Regions from separate parts of the Candidatus Villigracilis affinis genome, predicted to be linked through region 1. Evidence: riboswitches for the same ligand, from Rfam matches in the RefSeq annotation. Region 1 holds a riboswitch; the other holds the start of a gene.
What was found. A riboswitch is a leader RNA that binds a small molecule or an ion and turns the genes downstream of it on or off. The one in region 1 is predicted to bind cyclic di-GMP.

Region 1 (10,067 bases):
ATGGATCGCCACATCTTCTGCGTAGTGGATGTGAAGCGGCGTTTCGTATCCAAGCGGGAGCAATATATTGAATAGGTTAAATGCACCTCCTGTCTGTTCTGCGCTCGCCATAATACTGACCAGCACTCCCAACGACTCAAATCTTTGTTCTCCATCGTTGAGCATATAAGGTTTGGTTTGAAGTGAAGTCTTTTTCATGCCCACATTAAACATCCCGCGCAGGCTTTGCAGGTAACAATTCAGTGTTACAAAAAGTGATACAATTTTTTTACATGGATACATTTGGCGAATGGCTTCGTGGACAGCGTACTGATCGCAAACTCACGCGCGAGGAGTTTTCAAATCGCGTCGGCTGTTCTGTCGCCATGCTTCGCAAGATCGAAGACGGCGAGCGCCGACCTTCCATGCAGATTGCAGAACTGATCGCAAATTGTCTGGATATTCCATTGGATGAGCGGGGGACATTTATCAAAGTAGCGCGCGGTCAATTGACGACTGAACGCCTCTCTCCCGTATCGAAGCGGGTTGCCCACCCAAACATTTCCCCGGCCCAAGCCGCTTCTTCACCTCACGTCAATCTCCCCGTTTTACCGACACCATTGATCGGTCGTCAGCATGAAGTGGACGAACTCAGCAAGACGCTGAACGACCTGCAATGCCGCATGTTGACCATTGTTGGTCCAGGCGGCATTGGCAAGACACGTCTCGCGATAGAAACCGCGTCACAATGTCAGGCTGGTTTTGAAGATGGTGTTTACTTCATTCCGCTTGCGCCAATTCAGTCATCCCGTTTTGTAGTTCCCGTCATCGCAGATTCGATTGGATTTATGTTGCAGGGTGAAAGTTCTCTACACCCCAAATTACAACTGTTCAACTATCTCAAAGAAAAAAACATTCTCCTGCTTGCCGATAATCTCGAACATCTGCTTGGCGATTCTTCAGTTACCGAGCTTTTCTCTGAATTGCTGGCACAAGCGGCCAGAGTAAAACTACTGGTCACATCCCGAGAGTCATTGGGCTTGCAAGGTGAATGGATATTTGAAGTTCACGGCTTGCCCATCCCTGAAAACGCGGACATGGAAGGCACATCTGTGGAGTTGTTCTTGCAACGTGCCCGCCGTGCTCATGTGGGTTTCGATGCTACGACGGAAGATTATCCTGCCATCGTCCGCATCTGTCAGTTGGTGAATGGAATGCCGTTGGGAATCGAACTCGCCGCAGCCTGGGTGCGGACTCTCACTTGCGACGAAATTGCAAAAGAGATCGAGAACGGCTTGGATTTTCTATCTGTCTCTGCAAAGGATCTGCCGCCACGTCACCGCTCCATGCGCGCAGTCTTCGACCATTCATGGAAATTGCTCCCCGAAGAAGAGCAAAACGTTTTACTTCGGCTTTCTATTTTTCAGGGAGGATTCTCGCGCGAGGCGGCGCAGCAGGTTGCAAATGCGACTCTCCCAGCGCTCTCGGCGTTGGTCACAAAATCATTGATCCGACGAAGTGGGACAGGGCGGTACGATCTGCACGAAATCATCAGACAGTACACTCTTGAAGAATTGGAGAACCATCCTAAAGTTAAGAAAGAAGCGGCGGCTCGTCACGGTCAATATTTCATGGCTTTCTTGAGTCAACAGGATGTGCCTTTGCGAAGTTCCATCCAGCGCGAAGCTCTTACTGAATTAATCGCCGATGTTGACAATATCCGCAGTGCGTTGGAATGGGCGCTTGCCCACAAAGAATTTGCATTGATCGAAATGACCATGCGCGCCTATTCGACATTTTTGGATACATTGGGCTGGGCACAGGAAGGATTGGATTATCTCGGGCGGGTGAAGGATGTTTTGGAAACGAAGTCATCGCTTTCCAGAACGGAGCAGGTGGCGTTGGCGCATGTGCTTACATCCCGTTCGCTATTCGCATTTCGGATGGGAAAATATGAACAAGCACATACCATGCTTACCCGCAGTCTTGAAATTCTGCGTTCCATAAATGAGCCTCGGATTCTAGTGGAAGCGGTGACCTTCATGGGAATCATCACGATCATTACAGGTGATCTTGTTGGCTCATCGAAACTATTCATGGAAGGGCTACAAATTGCCAGGGATATTAACGATCAATGGTATGAAGCTTTATGCCTGACTGAGGTGGTTGGCATCAACCTTATGACAGGCACAGCAAATGACATTCACAAACAATTTCAATCCGCTGTGGAAGCGTGGCGCAAAACAGGCGACCAGCGATTCACTGCGTTTGGACTCACCTCGCTAAGCCTGGGCGCGATGGCGGCACGTAAATACGATGATGCTTACGCAGCATTGGAAGAAAGCCTGGCGATCAATAGTTCAATTGGAGATCGTACGGGATTAGCAAATTCATATCGCGGATTGGGGCTGGTGGAACAGGCACAGGGAAAACATGCGGAAGCGCTCGGCTTGTTCCGCTCGAGTCTGCAGATCTTCACCGAACTTGGTGCCCGTTGGGATATGGCACGACTTCTTTCGGAAATGGGGCAAAGCACATTTGCCCTGGGAAATGATTCAGAAGCCAAACACCTTTGGCACGAGTCCCTGCGGCTCTCGATGGAAACCCATGGAATGATCACCGCCATGGAAGCGATCGTTGGCATTGCCAGCGCGCATGCAAAACACGCGGATCATCAGTATGCCCTCCAACTGCTTCTGATCTGCATTGATCATCCTGCTATCATGCAGGAAACAAGAGTCCGCGCTGAAAAAATGGCCGCTGAATTGAAAGAGAAATTAACTTCGAAAGAAATTAAGTCAGCAAAAATCTTTACCAAAGACAACCCACTCGAAGCAATTGTAAAAGAAATATTGAAGTGAGCTTAAAAAGAAACACGATAAAAATGTGCAGCACTGATACACCGTCGGGGAGGAACAGGCATTTTTTTCAGCGGCAGGTTGCAGGTCGGGTTTGACGCGGGTGGTAATTCGTCCAAAAACTATGCGGGTGTCATCGCTTCTCCAAGATTGAATTGCTGTACGGTCCCCTGCAATGACTTGGCCATCTCCATCAGTGATTGAGCCGAAGCAGTGACTTCTTCAACCTGCGCGCTCATCTCTTCGGCAGATGAAATGAATTTCAAAAAATCAAGCAAGGAAGGTTTTTACAACTTGATCTTTCGTAACATTTCCGTCTCCGGCTGAGTCATCACAAATTCAATTTCACCTGTATGAATGACATATTCAGGTTCTTTTTCAGCAATTGACCAATTCTCCCGAATCGTATTTTTCCCGTAATTGACAGCAGGCTCCAACACCTCATTTTGAATTGGTTTTGGCCTTCTACCATTCTTTCTATGGACATTCGTCCAATGCCTTTGCATTTTTAGCTGTACAGGTTCTTTCACAGGCAGGTTATATTGTTCAAGATCAGGAGCAGTTCTTAATGCCTCATCATGGCTCGACTCGTTTTCGACGATACCCTTCCTCCCCATGCTGATCACGTAGCGATATGTCACCCTATTATCCTGCACAAAATAATAATGCAGGAAATTGCGGGTCATGTGAAGAATCATGGTCCCCTGTCGTTCGGCAAGTTTGGCAAGATTATCCATACTGGTGACATCGATCAAGGCGGAGGTAAATTCCAGGCTTTTTTCGTGAACGTCCACTATCATTGAGCCGTAGCGTAAGCGAATGAGCGCCTCTTCGTTTTGACGGGTCATATTAAAGATGGACAGACCCATGATGGCAAGCCCACTAAATGAAATTCCTAATCCAAGCAGGGAAAATAAGCGAATAAAGTCAACTGTAGTCTCCCATCCCAGCAAGGACAAAGTACTGGCTTGCATGCTGGAGCTATTTGCAAGACCCTCTTTCGTTATGCGCATGGGGTCTATTTCATCATTCGTATTGGCAAGATAGAGATGCACTTTGTCATACTTGAAAGCAAGTGTGGGGTCAAATGTGTCAGAGATCACTTGTCCTGAAACGACAGCAGTGAAGGCAATGTTTGTAACGATTTCAACGGTATAAGAGTTTGTGCGCAGCCCTGTTTCTTTTTCAACCAAATTTACTAATGTTTCCAATTGACAAATATCCAAGGTGGCCGTACCGAAATATGGATTACTGCTGAATGCTGTTTGTGGAAGTAATGGGATGGTACGCTGCCAGCCGCTCGGCTGATCTATGATCCGTGCAAACATTTGCTGGCTGCCCGATAAACTTTGAAGCTGATTCCCCGTAATATTATAGGCAAGCCCAATATTGAGAAAACATGCCAGTCGGGGGAAAACAGGTTCCCCGCTGCGTACCATCCCCGTGTCATAAACTCCGGGGGATCCAGTCGCAGTATAGGAGTAGATACCATCCTGTTGATACGGAATGGTATCTGCCGTACGCGTGGCTGGCCGGGTGAATGCAAAAATGGCCAAGCCAAGAAACCCGATAAACAGGGTCCCCAGCAGGTATAGCATGCCCTCAAGCATTCCACCTAACCCGATTGATGAGCCATTCTTTCCCTTTTTGCCTTTTGATGGTTTGGTTATCAGACTGGACATAAAAATACCTCCCAGTAAAACAATGGTGAGTGACAGGTTAAGGGGTTTGCGAAGCCACTGCATTGCCAAACCCGCTTTGGGCAAGTAAGCCAACTGTTTGCCGGTGATTTCTTCAGGGGTGGGCTGGGATGCATCAATCCACGAATTATTATCGCCTTTTATTACGAAATGTCCCTGCTCAATGCCGACGATACGGTGAATCACATATGCGCCCATTTCTGCATCGCGATAAGTGACAACGTCACCAATTTGGTATGTTTTTGCCCTGCGAACAATGACCAGGTCACCGGTATGGTAGTTTGGCTCCATGCTGATGCCATTCACCATTACGTAGGATGCCTGTCCACCAATTTTGGTCGGGGCGAAAGTAATCCAAAAAAATATGAGTCCCACAAACAGGATGAGATTGAAGAAAATGGATGACCAGCGCTGGGTTTGTTTCATAAGATGCTTACAGGAGCATGTGTGAATTTGAAAGTTCGTTTATTGTATTTATGAAGATAAGGCCTGGCAAGGCCAGACCCTATCTTCATAATGAGCTATTCAAATGTCAGTGTCATACGGATATTACGGGTCGAGGGTGCTGCTGGCGACAATGTTCAGTGCGGTAACATCAATAAGGTTGAGAGCGCCATAGGTGCAGGTAACTTCCATGGACGGGGCGACACCAGCTACGAGGGTGCAATCTGTCCAGGCGCCGCCTGTTGCGGTCTGAAGTTTTGCTATGGCAGCAATAACTGTCCCGCTGCTGGGGGCGACGTCGAAGGTGATCGCGTCGACCAGGGTTGGGTTGGTCGTATCCAGATCATATACGATATTGGTTACTGTGTAACCAGGAATTACATTTGCCTTGTACCCCGCGGCGCTGTCTGGTACGGTATTCGTTGCGGCGAAAGCGTACACGCTTCCCGCGGCAACGATTACGACAAGAACGATCAACAGAATTTTGAAATTGCGAAACATGGCTTATCTCCTTTTGACAAATCCGATTCTCATCGGATCTGCGCTAATGAAGCGAACAGCGTTTTTGAAAAACGATCAAGCCATTTGATTAAAAAGACCCGGCTTATGTTAAGCCAGGTCAAATAATCACGTGAGGTTTCTTGTGGTATTCGGCGGCCTGGCGGTCATGGTCACTTGCGTGACGTTAGACCCATGACTTTGCGTCCCTGCCTTTAGACAGGTTTGCCTTTTCGTTTTTCTTATCTACAGTATAGTCATACGAGAAGTTTACCTCAATCGTTCCGGTACTTAAATCACTTGCGTAAAACTACTCATTTTGTTCCTGGCTATAAAAAGGGATTACCAGAATTCCAGGACATAACCGTCATTGTATCGGGGAGACTCTGCACTTTGGGCAGAAGCAGGCCCAAGGTTCGTCACGATCGGGCCGTATTTCGGCATCCACATTCGGGGATACAATGTCATCTTCAAATGAATTGAAAACGAACCATCAACCATGGAATAGTTTTAGGAGTACGTGAAATCATGAGAAAGCCCATCATTGAAGATACCGCCAAACCCGTTGAACCGATCCTCTCGAGTTCTCCCCCGCCCTCGGATGGCAATACAACCTTCGTGGCCATGCGGCATCGAAATTATCAATTGTATTTTGGCGGACAGTTGATCTCGAATATCGGCACATGGATGCAGGTCATTGCGCAGGGTTGGGTGGTGTATCAACTCGGTCATTCAGAGTTGACCCTGGGACTGGTTGCTTTTGCTTCGGCAATTCCCACGCTGATCATTTCGCCGTGGGGCGGCGTGGTGGTGGACCGTGTATCACGCCGCAACCTGTTGATGATGACTCAATCCGGCGCGATGATTCTGGCGTTTGCATTGGCAGCCCTGACATTTTCAAATGTGGTTCAAGAGTGGCATGTGATTATTCTGGCCGCCCTATTGGGCGTGGTCAATGCCTTCGATGCCCCGGCGCGTCAGGCATTTGTTCCTGAGATGGTGGGAAAAAAGGATCTTCCGAATGCCATCGCCTTGAATTCGATGATGTTCAACAGTGCACGCGTCATCGGGCCAGCGATCGCGGGGATGATGCTGGCGGTGATCGGCGCAGCCTGGTGCTTTACATTGAATGGAATTTCCTTTTTTGCAGTGCTTACCGGATTATGGCTCATGAAACTCCCTCCGCATCAACGCCGACAACAGACCACTTCGCCGTGGCAGCAATTGGTCAGCGGCTTGCGCTATGCGGCTGGCACCCGTGAGATCGCCGCATTGATCCTGCTCTCGCTGGTCTTCAGTATATTTGGTGTTTCCTATTTCACGATCCTGCCCGCATTCGTAGAGAAGACTCTTCATCAGGGAGCGATCGCCTATGGTTGGGTAAATACAGCGTCTGGATTGGGTGCAGTCATGGGAGCCTTGCTGTTGGCGAATCAAGTAAGCCATGGCAGGCGCGGAAAGTTATTGGTCATTACCAACATTGCGTTTCCGCTGATCCTTATCGCGTTTGCTTTCGTGAGCAGTTATCCGCTTTCGCTTTTGCTGGCATTTGGTCTGGGGATTGGCTTCATGGTCCAATTCACCACGATCAACACCCTCCTTCAAACCCGCGTGGAAGATAGCTTTCGCGGACGGGTCATGGGGTTATATACGCTGACCTTTTTTGGTTTCGCACCGTTCGGCAATTTGATGATCGGTGCACTCGGTGAAAAAATGGGATTGGGGTTCGCAATGACCCTGTTCGCAATTTGTTCTCTGGTTCTCTCACGCGTGGTGCTGACAAAGATGCCCGAAGTTCAAAGTCTACCGTAGACGGGTAACGTAATTGAACGCGGGCGGCAGAACGACATTGCATAAGCTGAGTTATTAAGAAAAATCAGCCCCGAAAGAATAATTTCGGGGCTGGTCATGTTTATATCGATTCTTTATCTTTTGAATTTTTTACCCGTGGCGAGTTCAACGCTCTTATACGCGCCGTCGTAGATGCCGATGCTTTTGTTCTTGACGATGCAATCGCAGAACATGGCGAGCAGGTCATCGGCTTCGGTGAGGAGGTCGATGGCTTGCAGGGTTTGCGGAATGGTGCGGGTTTCGACGGTGCTGTCGCCGATCTCTGCGCCGCGGATGGCGCCCCACATTTCATGTCCGCCGACGCGGGCGTTGAAAATTTTGGGAACGGGATAGAAGGCGAGTTCGCTGGGCTTGGTGATCATCACATCCATGACGCGCATGAGATAGTTGGTGGCATAGACCGCGTGGAAGGTATTGTCGTGCAGGAAGATGTGCAGACCGTGCGCGGGCTTCTTGCGAATGCTGTCTGTGAATTCTTTGGTGTCTTCCCAGGTGAAGTGCGTGTTGATCAGGTCTTTGTGGTGAGCAAGTTGTTCCTGCAGCCAAACCCAATTGTCTTTGTGGTCGCCGAGGTTGATGAAGAGCGCGATCTGGTCTTTCTCGATCATTGGGACAGCGTGTTCGATGATGGCTTTGAAGAGTTCACGCTGCGCGCCAGCGCCGCCCATCGTGACGAGGAAGCGGCGGGGTTCTTTTGCATTCATGCGGGTGATGCGATCTGCGCAATCGACTTCGATGTTCTCGACGAGTTCATGGTCAACGTGATGACCTGTGAAGAAGAGCGCGTCCTGCGGGACGGGCTTGAGGACTTTGCCTTTGTCGTCAAATCCGCGCATGGCACGGAAGCCGTAATAGCCTGACGGAGATTGAACCGCGTGCTTGGCGCCTTCGGTGAGTTGGAAAGCCATCGGCCAGTTGTCGAACATCATGTCCACCACGTTGGTCATGCCGCCCGCGACAGCGCCCATCGCTGTCCACATGTGGGAGGTGAGCGTGGGCATATCCGATGGAAGCGCGCCGTAAAGATTATTGAACAGCTCGCTCATCTTGTAATCTTTGACTTCGGTCTTGAGGAAGCGCCACGGCCAGGTGCTGGTCATGTAATTGAAGAGCGCGTCCAACCCGGGGAGAGTTGGTTCGCCCGTGGTGAGAGATTCCCACACGTATTTATCGAACCACGGATAACGCTGTGAGATGCGCGAATATTTGCTGTAGTTGGTATTGCACCAGTTGATCACGTCTGTGCTGATGCCGGGGATGCCGAGCAGATCAAGCCAGTACGGAGTGAAGCCCATTGCCTTTGCCGCAGAGACACCCGCCATGGCGATGCGGTAGTGACCGAATCCCATGCGGATGGTGCTGACGATGACGCCGTTTGTTTTATCGAGCGGCTTGCCATTTCCATTGCGGACGATATTCTTGAGGCCAAAGATACCTGAATCGTAAGGATGGTCTTCGACGGTAAGATTGAATTTTTCATTGGGGTCGTAATTGAATTTCTTCGCCAGCATGGCCTTCCATTGATCTGCTGCGCGGGTTTGGCGTTCTGTGATGGGGTTTCCGTATACCTCGTATCGGCCATCCTTTTTCTGTAACATGATGCACGTTCTCCTTGAAATTAAAATGATTGCATGGAATGACCGTGGACGATGGACAGCAGACTACGGTCTATTGTCCATCGTCCACGGTCTATTATCCAAACGGTCAGGCTTTGTGAACCTGGATTTTACTATCCTTTGACACCGCTGCTGGCTACGCTCTCTACAAAGAAGCGTTGACCAAGGATGAAGACGATCAGCGGCGGGACAATGGCAATTGCTGCGCCTGCCAAAATGAGATTCGGCGTATCGGATGCACGTCCGCGTAGCACGTTGAGCGCAAGGGTGAGCACATGATTCTTCTCGTTGCCTACATTGATGATGACCAGCGGCCAGAAGAAGGAATTCCACGCGTACAGGAATGTGAAGGTGGCTTGCGTTGCCAGGGCTGGCACACTGGCAGGGATGAGAATTTGCCACAGGATCTGGAGGCGTGAGGCACCGTCCAACAACGCGGCTTCTTCAATTTCCTTGGGGAAGGTGATGAAGTGCTGGCGCATGAGGAACGTGCCGTACGCAGAGAATATCCACGGGATGATGAGGGCGGCGAGGCGATTCGTCCAACCGATGAGCACCATGAGTTGATACAAGGGAACGATGAGCATGACAAAGGGAATCATGATCGTACCAAGATAAAAGACGAAGACCGTGTCACGCCCAGGGAATCGCAGGCGTGCAAAGGCATAGCCGCCGACAACCGAAGTGAGTAATTGTCCCACCACCACGAGGATGGTCACCAGCGCTGTATTGGTAAGCGCGCGGGCCATGTTATTCAGTTCAATGACTTCGGTGTAGTTCTCGGGATGCCCGCCAAAAGTTTCCACCGGTTCGCTCAAACGGACGTTTTGAAAAACTTTATTCTCTGGGTTCTGCGGGTCCACGAACTCACCCACTGTGGTCTGGCTGACCAAAATCATTGGGATGATCTGACCATCCACTTCGACATCGAAGAGTTTTTCCATCTCTCCGTTCACTTCCACTTTTTGCTGGTTCGTCGCTCCGCCAGTCGGTTTCACCTCTGTGAGATAGCGCTCAACGGTGGCCGTTAGATTGTCAGCCGGGGCGTAGGTGCCAACTTTGATATTGCTCTGGGCAAGTGCATATTCCTTCTGCACGCCGTCCACATCCACAAAGTAAAG
Region 2 (10,067 bases), on a different contig from region 1:
GGGTCATTGCGGGCGCCTATCAGATCATTGGTAATGATATGGGCGTTTCTTACGCGGCGAACAATCCGTCAAACATCGAGCTGCGGATGGCGAATTTCGACCAGGACGTGCTGGATAACATTCGTAACATGCGTGGAATTGCGGATGCAGAAGCACGACGCGTGATCAACTTCCGGGCGCGCACCACCCATAGCGACGCCTGGATATCACTGGACGTTATTGCTTTTAAAAATTTTAAAGAGAATAAGATCAACCTGTTGAAGCCTGTGATGGGGGCATCTGAGGCAAAAAAGGATGAGATCCTGCTTGATAAGCGGGCACTCGAAAAGTTCGATTTTGAGATCGGCGAATACATTATTCTTGAATTGTCCGATGGCACCACGAAGCAATTAAAGATCGTTGGTGTCGTGCAGGATTCCAGTTCCAGTGCGGGTGATTTTCTGGCTCCGTCCCTTGGTTTTATTTCAATGAAAACCATGCCCACTCTGCACCAGCCCGAGGACTTGTTCAATCGCGCATACGTGACCCTGTCTGAAGGCGTGGATGATCTGGACTACATCCATGAAGCAGGTGCAGACATCAAGGACAAGCTGGAGAGGAATGGGACGGATGTCATCCGTACACGCTTCTCTGAAAAAAATAAATATCCGCTTGCAGATATCATCAACGCCGTCCTTGGTATTTTGATGGCGCTTGGTATTTTGATCGTCTTCCTTTCGAGTTCGTTGATCGCCAACACCCTCGATGCATTGCTTAGTCAGCACTTGCGCCATATCGGTGTGATCAAACTGGTCGGCGGCAGGGGCAGACAGGTCTTTGCCATGTACGTCACGCTCATCATGGCTTTTAGTTTCCTGGCGCTGTTGGTCGCGATTCCTGCAGGTGGGTGGGGCGCGTATCGACTTGCCGAGTTTATGGCGGAGAAACTGAGATTCAATCTGCTTGGGTACCGCATTGTGCCGCTGGCGTTTGTCATCCAGGTTGTGATCGGACTGCTTGTTCCCTTGATCGCGGGCGTTACACCGGTCATCAATGGATCGCGTATCACAGTGTTGCGTGCCTTGAGCGGAGATATCGCAGGCGACGAAAACAAACCACACAAACACGAGCAGGAGCGCATCTCATGGTTCGACTGGATGCTGGTGCGTTTGACGAATATTTTGGCCAGACGGGGGATTCACTTCCCACGCCCGTTCATCATCTCCATTCGCAATACATTCCGCCGCCGCGGACGTTTGATGTTAACGCTTTTCACTTTAACAATGGGCGGCGCGATCTTTATCGCTGTGTTCAACGTCCGCATTACTCTGCATGATTACATGAACGACATCGGGAAATATTTCCGTGCCGATGTCACGCTTGACTTTGACAAACCGTATCGCATTCGCGAGGTGGAGCAATTTGCCCTGCAGAATCCAGATGTGGTATCTGTGGAAGGCTGGCAGTTCCTTTCATTTGAGCTTCTTAACCCTGATGGTACAGTGGCTGAGAACATAAACGTTTTTGCGCCACCCTCCGACAGCAAATTGATCGAGCCGATCATGGTTGCAGGACGATGGATGCGGTCAACAGACGTCCGCAAGCTGCTCTTGAGCGAGAAAGTACTTGATACCTATCCCTCTCTCAAGCCTGGCGACCCCATCCTGCTCAAGATCAATGGCCACGAAGAGACATGGGAAGTCATCGGATTATTCAAATTTGTCGGGCAGGAAGGCGTGTTTGCGTATATACCGCTTGAATACGCCGCTCAAATCACCAACCTGCCAAATCGCTCTTCGTCCTTCCGCGTTGTAACCATGCAGCACGACCGTACGTCTCAGGATTTAATGGCGGAAAAACTGGATCGATTCTTTCGCGATGAAGGATTCAAAGTCCGCAAAGCGGAATCAGGCCTCGCGTCATTGGATAGCGCCCTCGAAAGCCTGGATATTCTCGTTGCGTTCCTGCTCATCATGGCGGTGTTGACCGCTATTGTCGGCGCGATGGGTTTGACCGGTACGATGGGTATGAATGTATTGGAGCGTACACGCGAGATCGGGATCATGCGTGCCATCGGCGCAGACGACCGCGCTGTCATGCGGACCATTATTGCAGAGGGTTTTGTGATAGGAACGCTCTCATTTATTCTGGCAATTGGCGTCTCCATTCCATTCACATATGGGCTTTCCTATATTGTCAGCCTGGCTGTGTTTGAGACTCCCATCGATGTAGTCTTTACGTTCCTGGGCTATGCCATCTGGTTTGGACTTGTACTGCTGCTTTCAGTGATCGGCTCCATTTTGCCAGCGCGCAGCGCTGCCCGCCTGACGATTCGAGAAGTACTGGCTTACGAATAAAAAAATATGTCATTGTGAGGCCGTTTGCTATTTTGCCGAGACTTCACACAGACATTCACAATCCTATAGAAGGTAAACATGAAAAAACAAATATTGAATATCGTTGCATTACTAACAATTTTCTCTCTCGCTCTTGCCGCGTGTGGAACTCAACCCACCGCCGCACCTGCTCCTGCAGAATCTGTGGTGTCATCCAATGAAGTGGTGGCGGAGGGCCGCCTTGAACCGATTCAGGGAACCAACCTGTCCTTTCAAACTCGCGGAGTCGTTGAGGCGATTCTTGTGCAGGCCGGAGACTCCGTCAAAAGAGGGGATGTCCTCGCGCGGCTGACAAATGCGGGTGTGGCCGAAGCGCAGGTCGTCATCGCACAAAATGCCTATGATACCCTTCTCCGCAATGAGAGCGGCGACCGTGCCCGACTTTGGCAGGCTTACATGGATGCACAAACCAAGCGCGGCGAAGCTGAACAGAAATGGGACGATCTGAACGTGGACAACATCGAAGATAACATTGAAGATGACAAGGCCACAGTTGAGGATCGCAGAGAAGATCTTCAGGATGCGCAGGATGACTTCGAAAAATATAAGGACCTTGACGAAGATAACTCCAACCGCAAATCTGCTGAAGATGATCTCGAGCGGGCACAGGAAGATCTCAATCAGGCCATCCGTAACCTTGAAGATAATATCCGCGAACGCGATGAAGTCCGTGCCAGATACGATGCTGCTCTGGCTGTTGAAGCCGAGGCGAAGTATCAATATGAGATCAGCCTCGACGGCCCCAATGCCGATCAGCTTACGCTTGCCAAAGCCAATTTGGATTCGTCCCAGGACACGCTTTCCAACTATGTTCTGACCGCGCCATTTGATGGGATCGTGGCAGATGTCAGTGTGAAGGCGGGTGAACAGGTCACAGTAGAAACGCGTGTGATCAGCATTGCCAATTTCGATTCGTGGGTCATTGAAACTACGGACATTACCGAACTGGAAGTGGTGAAATTAAGCGTAGGCCAGCCGGTGCTGTTTGTGCCCGATGCTCTGCCCGATGTTTCACTTAAAGGCACGATCACCGAGATCAGCCAGGCATTCACCCAGCAGGGCGGCGACATTCTGTACACGGTTCGCATCGCTGTACAGGAGGCTGATCCGCGCTTGAAGTGGGGTATGACCGTGGAAGTAACTTTTATGGAACCTATTCAACAATAAGTTCCATTTTATATAAATAGAACATCTGAGTGATTGAATTTTATTTTTGTGCGTGCAATAATTTAATTGCTCCGAGAAAAGGCAATACCGGGGAAACCCCGGTTGCGCAAAGTCATGGGCCTAAAGCTGAACTGAGTCATGGCAGCCAGACTACCGACAAAAGCAAAGCCGCCAAAAGACGGCGACGCAAAGTCAGAGCGTCTAAAATCAACATACGCATGAAAGTTGTGCAGTTGATCAAGACCGACCGACCTCCGAAAGGCAAAATCAGGGAAACCTGATGACGCAAAGCCCTGGATCTAAAATCATACGCCTTATTTTGTGGTCATGATCGCCAGGCTGCCGAAGAGCAATCTTTTCTCAGGGATGACCATTATTTGAGTCATCCCTGTTTAATTTGGATGTGGAACCGCCTCTCACTTAACCGAAAGCTGGGAGGCGGTTTATTGTTATAATCGCGCCGACGAATCGTCCTCCTCAACAAGGGCGGAAATCTTTTATGGATATAAATTCTCCCAACTTTCTTTTTCTCTTCCTGCCTTTATTCATGCTGGTGTATTTCATCGTTCCCCAGCGCGGAAAACTCATCATCGGTGTTGCAGGCAGCCTGTTGTTTTATGCGTGGGGAAATCTTCCCTATGTTGCCATGATGATGGTTCTCACTCTCTTCGCTTACTTTCTTGCGCGCGGAATTGACCGTTGGCGTGATCAGAGAACCTCCCTGTTCCTGTTGTGGCTCGGAATTCTTGTAAATGTTGCGCTTCTGGTCGTTTTCAAATTATGGACGGGTGTTAAATATCCGCTGGGGCTTTCCTACGTCACCTTTCAGGTGATCGCCTACCTGCTCGAAGTCTACAACAAGGTGTCCGCAAGTGAAAAGGACATGCTGGCTTTTTCCTTTTACCTGCTGCTCTTCCCAAAGATTCCCGTCGGCCCGATCACACGCCACCGACAACTGCGCGAACAGATCCAGAACATTCAAGTTGTGCCGACAGATGTAGCGGATGGTCTTCGTCGATACATCCGCGGATTCGCTAAAAAAGCCTTGATTGCCGATACGCTTGCACGGGTGGTCACACCGATCTTCAAACTGGCATCTCCGACCATTGATCCCTCGTTCGCGTGGCTGGTTATCATCAGCTATTCCCTGCAATTGTATTTTGACTTTTCAGGATATACCGACATGGCCATTGGTCTCGGGCGCATGATGGGATTTCGCTTTCTGGAGAACTTCAACTTCCCCTACATATCCAAAAGCATCGGTGATTTTTGGCGGCGCTGGCATATCTCACTTTCAAACTGGTTCCGCGATTTTGTGTTTTATCCGCTCGAAAGACGGCGCTTGAAATGGATCGGCCAGCCGCTCAACATTCTGATCGTCTTTGCGTTGACAGGTCTTTGGCATGGCCTGACGAGAAACTTTCTCATCTGGGGCCTGATCCACGGAATGGCCTTGATCTTCGAATCCACAGCCCTTGGAAAAAAACTGCGTACGGCCTGGGCGCCTGTTCAGCATGTGTATGCGCTGGGAGTGATTCTGGTTGGCTGGGTGTTCTTTCGCTCGCCTTCACCCGATTTTGCTTTCGATTTCCTGCGCCGCCTTGCAGGCGATACAAGCGGATTAAGTCCTCTGCCATTCGAAGTGACCAGCCCACTGCCGTTCATCGAGCCGACTTTTCTTCTTGCATTCGCTGCTGGCATTTTGCTGGCGCTTCCGTTGGGGAATTGGTTTCAGAGCAAAGCTGATGTTATTTCCAACGATAAGCCTGTTGTGAAATTCTTTTTTCAATTGGTGTACGATCTGGGACTCGTTTTTCTATTTCTAGCAGCGGTCGCCTCCACAGTGAGTGCCACCTTTCAACCAGGAATTTATGGGACATTTTAGTTTCAACATGTTTCGGCCTGAACAGAGCCGCTTGTTCTCTGCGGAGCAGTCGAGTGACCTTGTTTGCCTGCCCATGAAACTTCAGGAGACCGTGTAAATGAAAATGGGAACTTGGGATAAACTCTATCCAAAAATATTCGTCTCTGTTTTCTTTGCCATTCTGCTGGCCCAACTCCTCGGCCCGCAGTTGACAGTCAAAACGATCTCGGACCGTTTTTTTCTGAAGACGGCATTGATCCAGTCATTTAACGGCTTTCGTTATTCACTTGGCGACCAGGTTTTTAATGAAGGGATCGTGGGCAAGGATGGCTGGTTGTTCTACTCGGGCGATTTCAGCATCCACGATTATCAAAAGACATCCCCCGTCAGCAAAAAGAATTTGAAGGAAGTGGAAGCGATCTTGAATCAAATCAACGATGCCGCCATGCGTAACGGCGGGAGCATGCTGGTGGTCATCCCGCCTGATAAAAACACGATCTACCCGCAGTACATGCCCGATGAAATTCCCGTGCTCGGCGAAACCTCGCGCCTTGAACAGTTCATGCAATACATGCAGGAGCATACCAACATTCAAGTCATGGATTTGCGTCCTGTGTTGAGTGAAGCCAGTCAGACCTCACAGATTTACTTCAAGTCTGATGCGCATTGGAATTGCCTTGGGGCGTACTATGCTTCCGCGGAGATCATCTCGATGGTCAGTATCAGCCATCCCGAAGTGCGACCGCGCTCTTTATCCGATTTTGAAATTGGCACAACGATCGATTCCTCGCTCGATATTTCCAAGACGATGGGGCTTGGCTTGCAAGAAGAGACATGGACCCTGACTCCAAAATTTGAAACTAATGTTGAAGTGATGCCCGCGCCGTTCGCCGAAAATAAACAGATGCGCGTTTCGGTCAATTCAGAAACCGACCTGCCCAGTGCGGTCATTTTGCATGATTCGTTTTACAACGAATGTTTGAATCAGTTGATCGAGCCATATTTCAGCAAGACCTTTTCTCTGCATTACGGCACGTCGAAACTTCCCGATTATATAGACCTGATCGAAAAGGAAAAGCCCGACGTGGTCATTGTGGAATTCGCGGAACGGCACATCGAATATTTCTTTAAATTATTGACGGAATAACCGCTTCGCACTTAACCGAAAGCTGATTGCTGTTTATTGATAGACTCTACCCGCAGGGTATAATCTCCTTATGAGCAAATCTTCCCGACCTCTTGACCCTGAATCAAAACCCGATGACCGCGTGGATAACGCCCTGCGTCCGCAAAAATTGGATGACTTGATCGGTCAGGATCAGGTAAAGGAAAACCTATCCATTCTCATCGATGCGGCCCGTGGACGAAGCGAGGCGTTGGATCATGTTTTGTTTTACGGCCCTCCTGGCTTGGGAAAAACCACCCTCGCGCATGTGCTGGGGAACGAAATGGGCGTCAATGTAAAAGTGACGGCTGGCCCCGCCATCGAACGCGCGGGTGACCTTGCGGCCATTCTCACCAATTTACGTGCTGGGGATGTGATCTTCATTGATGAAATTCATCGCCTCGGGCGCGCGGTCGAGGAAGTTTTGTATCCAGCAATGGAAGATTTCTCGCTGGATATTGTCATCGGCAAAGGTCCGTCGGCGCGCTCGATCCGTTTGAAACTGCCGAAGTTCACGGTGGTCGGCGCAACGACGCGGCTGGCTTTGGTCACTGCTCCGCTGCGCGCGCGTTTCGGCGCTGTGTATCGTTTGGATTACTACGATCTGGAAGCCATGAAAAAGATCATCACCCGAGCTGCGGGGATGCTTAAAGTGGAAGCCGATAAGGAAGGCATTGTTGAAATGGCGCGCCGTGCGCGTGGGACTCCCCGTATTGCCCTGCGCCTGCTGCGCCGTGTGCGTGACTATGCTCAGGTCCGCGCGAATGGGATCATCACCCAGAAAGTTGCCCGCGAAGCCCTCGACCTGTTGCAGGTTGACCCTCTCGGCCTCGATGATGTTGACCGCCGTGTTCTGAAGACCATCATCGAAAAATATAGCGGTGGGCCTGTTGGCTTGAATACCATCGCAGCTTCCATCAGCGAAGAGCAGGACACGATCATGGATGTGGTCGAACCGTATTTGCTCCAACTCGGCTTTTTAGACCGCACTCCGCAAGGCCGCGTTGCCACCAAATCGGCGTATGAACATTTGGGGTACACCTACACGGAACAGGGTCAGCAGAGGTTGTTGTAAATATTGGAAGGTTTGCAAGTTGAATAGTTTGAAGGTTTATTTTTTAACTTGTAACTCTGTGAACTTTGAAACTCAATGAACATGGAATCAATAGCTCGTTACTTAATGCTCGGCGGAATCATTCTCTTTCTTGTGGGTGGAGGTGTGTACTTCGCCGCGAAATTTGGAATTCCGCTCGGGCGCCTGCCCGGTGACATCCGCATTGAAGGGGAGAATGGAAGTTTTTACTTCCCTGTCACGAGTTCGATTTTGATTTCGGTGGTTTTATCCATTCTGCTCAATATCATCTCTCGTTTTCTAAAAAAGTAAATTTTGAAGGCTTTCGTAAAGTCGTTTTTTGGAAGCCTGCATTTTCCACGCAAATTCATGAAACGATTCTTCCTCCTTTTGCCTTTTCTCTTTTTTCTTTCTTCCTGTGGGCGTTTGGATACGATCCTGTATGTCCCGCAACAAACCCCTGAAACCTGGCTTCAGATCCAGCCTTATTTGGAATTCAACAGGCTGGTTATTGTTCAGCCGAGTACATCCATCATTGTTTATTTGCTGGGTGTTTTGACCATCGCCGTTGGGTTGTATTTTCTAAAGATCCGCGATGGACAACGCTCCCGCTTCTGGTGGGGAATTGCCCTGCTTCTTTGGGGACTCGGCGCGCTTTTGGCAGGCACAAGCTATGAAGCCTTCAGTTATGCCATCAAGTGCGAAGGCCGCACCGCCTGCCTGTGGACAAGCTGGTGGGAGATCGCCTATCTCATCGTTTCTGTCTGGAGCATTGATGCAATGATGCTGGCCGTTGCTCATTCCAGCGCCGACGGCAAATTGCGGAAGTGGCTTTCCATGTATGCCCTTATCAATGCGGTTTTCTATTTTGGGTTGGTGATGGCGGGGGCATTTATCCCGGTTAAATTTTTGATTTCTTTTGAATTGCTTCTCGTTGTCGCCGCGCCGAGTGTGATCGCGTTTTTCGCCATCAACGGCTGGCGGTATGCCAAATACAAACTGGATGCTGACCTTGTGTCATTGGGTGCTTGGTTGTGGTTAGGGCTTACCATTGCCGCTTATTTTCTCTATCTCATTTCGGGTAATACAGCGGCATTGTGGGCAAATGGGATTTGGTTTTCCGAAAACGATGTCTTGCACATCGGCCTTATTGTTTGGATGATCTATCTTGCGGTTGCGCTCGCCCCGCGCATTCGCGATATGAACAAAGAGATTTTATGAATAACACAAAACGAACCTATCTGATCGCTGCCGCTGTGTTTTTGTGCCTGTGTCCACTGGTGGCGGCTGGCATTGGCTATCTGTATTTTTCCGATATGCCGCCTGGCTCCCTGAGCGATAGCGGATATTATGTCCGCCGCACAAAGGTTTATTTTCACCCCGGCTTTGGGCTTGCGTCGCCATTTGAGATCACAGGTGCAGACCATGACTCGTTTGTGATCCTCGACCAATCCTATGCACTTGATGCCTCGCATGTTTACATTGATGGAAGCCAGATCCCAGATGCTGACCCATCTACTTTTGAATTATTGCAGCATCCCTTTGCCCGCGATTCCAGGCATGTCTATGCCAGTGGTCATGCTTTCAGTGATGACCCTGCCAATTTTGAGTCTCTCGCTGAAAATATCTCCCGCGATGGCAAACATATTTATTGGAATGCTGGGATCATTTCTGATGATCCATCTCATCTTGTTATTATTGGAAGTTGGAATTACCACACCTATCTCAAAGATTCAAAGACTGTCTTCGTGAATGGCAATCCAATTCAAGGCGCGGATGCCAATTCCTTTGAAGTCATTGCAGATGCTTACTCGCGCGATGAGCGGCACGTCTTTTACTTTTATGAAATAATTCCAAATGCAGATGGCGCCACATTTGAAATGCTTGAAAGCCCCTATGCGCGTGATGGCAATGCAGTATATTGGATGGGTCAAGCCATCCCGAACGCCGACCCGAAAACATTCAAAGTGCTGAACGCTAATTTCGAATGTTCCGCCGACGCTGACCATGCTTATTATCAGGATCAGGTCATCGCGAATGTTGATCCGTCGGCTCTTCCATCCAATATACAGGTCACAGGTTGTTCCGAAACCGAGATTTACACCAATCCATGAAAACATCCGACTTCGATTACGTATTGCCCGAATCTTCCATCGCGCAGACTCCTGCTGAGCCGCGTGATTCTTCGCGACTGCTGGTATTGCATCGTGATTCTGGGGAGGTGGAACATCGCATCTTTCGGGACCTCGGCCTGTTTCTGCAACCGAACGATCTTCTCATCCTAAACAGGACTCGGGTCATCCCTGCGAGAATTTTCGCCAAAAAAGAAACAGGCGGCAAAGTGGAGTTGCTCCTGCTGCGCCGCCGCGATGTGTTGACATGGGAATCCTTGGTGGGTGGTAAGGGTTTGCGTGTAGGCAAGAA

Region 2: linked by a shared signal. The riboswitch ahead of IPI86_RS22455 (MBOAT family O-acyltransferase) and the one ahead of IPI86_RS18305 (hypothetical protein) in region 1 are both predicted to bind cyclic di-GMP.

The regions. Positions count from the first base shown of each region.
Region 1 covers NZ_JADJKT010000036.1:654,690-664,756, forward strand. The annotation lists gene IPI86_RS18285 (cupin domain-containing protein) at 1-198, opposite strand, end outside; gene IPI86_RS18290 (tetratricopeptide repeat protein) at 273-2,840, shown strand; gene IPI86_RS18295 (hypothetical protein) at 2,960-3,115, opposite strand; gene IPI86_RS18300 (signal peptidase I) at 3,125-4,963, opposite strand; gene IPI86_RS18305 (hypothetical protein) at 5,087-5,482, opposite strand; cyclic di-GMP riboswitch class I at 5,631-5,719, opposite strand; gene IPI86_RS18310 (MFS transporter) at 6,008-7,291, shown strand; gene IPI86_RS18315 (hypothetical protein) at 7,405-8,928, opposite strand; gene IPI86_RS18320 (carbohydrate ABC transporter permease) at 9,060-10,067, opposite strand, start outside.
Region 2 covers NZ_JADJKT010000039.1:234,500-244,566, reverse strand. The annotation lists gene IPI86_RS22465 (FtsX-like permease family protein) at 1-2,336, shown strand, start outside; gene IPI86_RS22460 (HlyD family efflux transporter periplasmic adaptor subunit) at 2,415-3,542, shown strand; cyclic di-GMP riboswitch class I at 3,613-3,700, shown strand; cyclic di-GMP riboswitch class I at 3,793-3,889, shown strand; gene IPI86_RS22455 (MBOAT family O-acyltransferase) at 4,042-5,427, shown strand; gene IPI86_RS22450 (hypothetical protein) at 5,525-6,553, shown strand; gene ruvB (Holliday junction branch migration DNA helicase RuvB) at 6,624-7,646, shown strand; gene IPI86_RS22440 (DUF2905 domain-containing protein) at 7,722-7,955, shown strand; gene IPI86_RS22435 (hypothetical protein) at 8,013-8,864, shown strand; gene IPI86_RS22430 (DKNYY domain-containing protein) at 8,861-9,757, shown strand; gene queA (tRNA preQ1(34) S-adenosylmethionine ribosyltransferase-isomerase QueA) at 9,754-10,067, shown strand, end outside.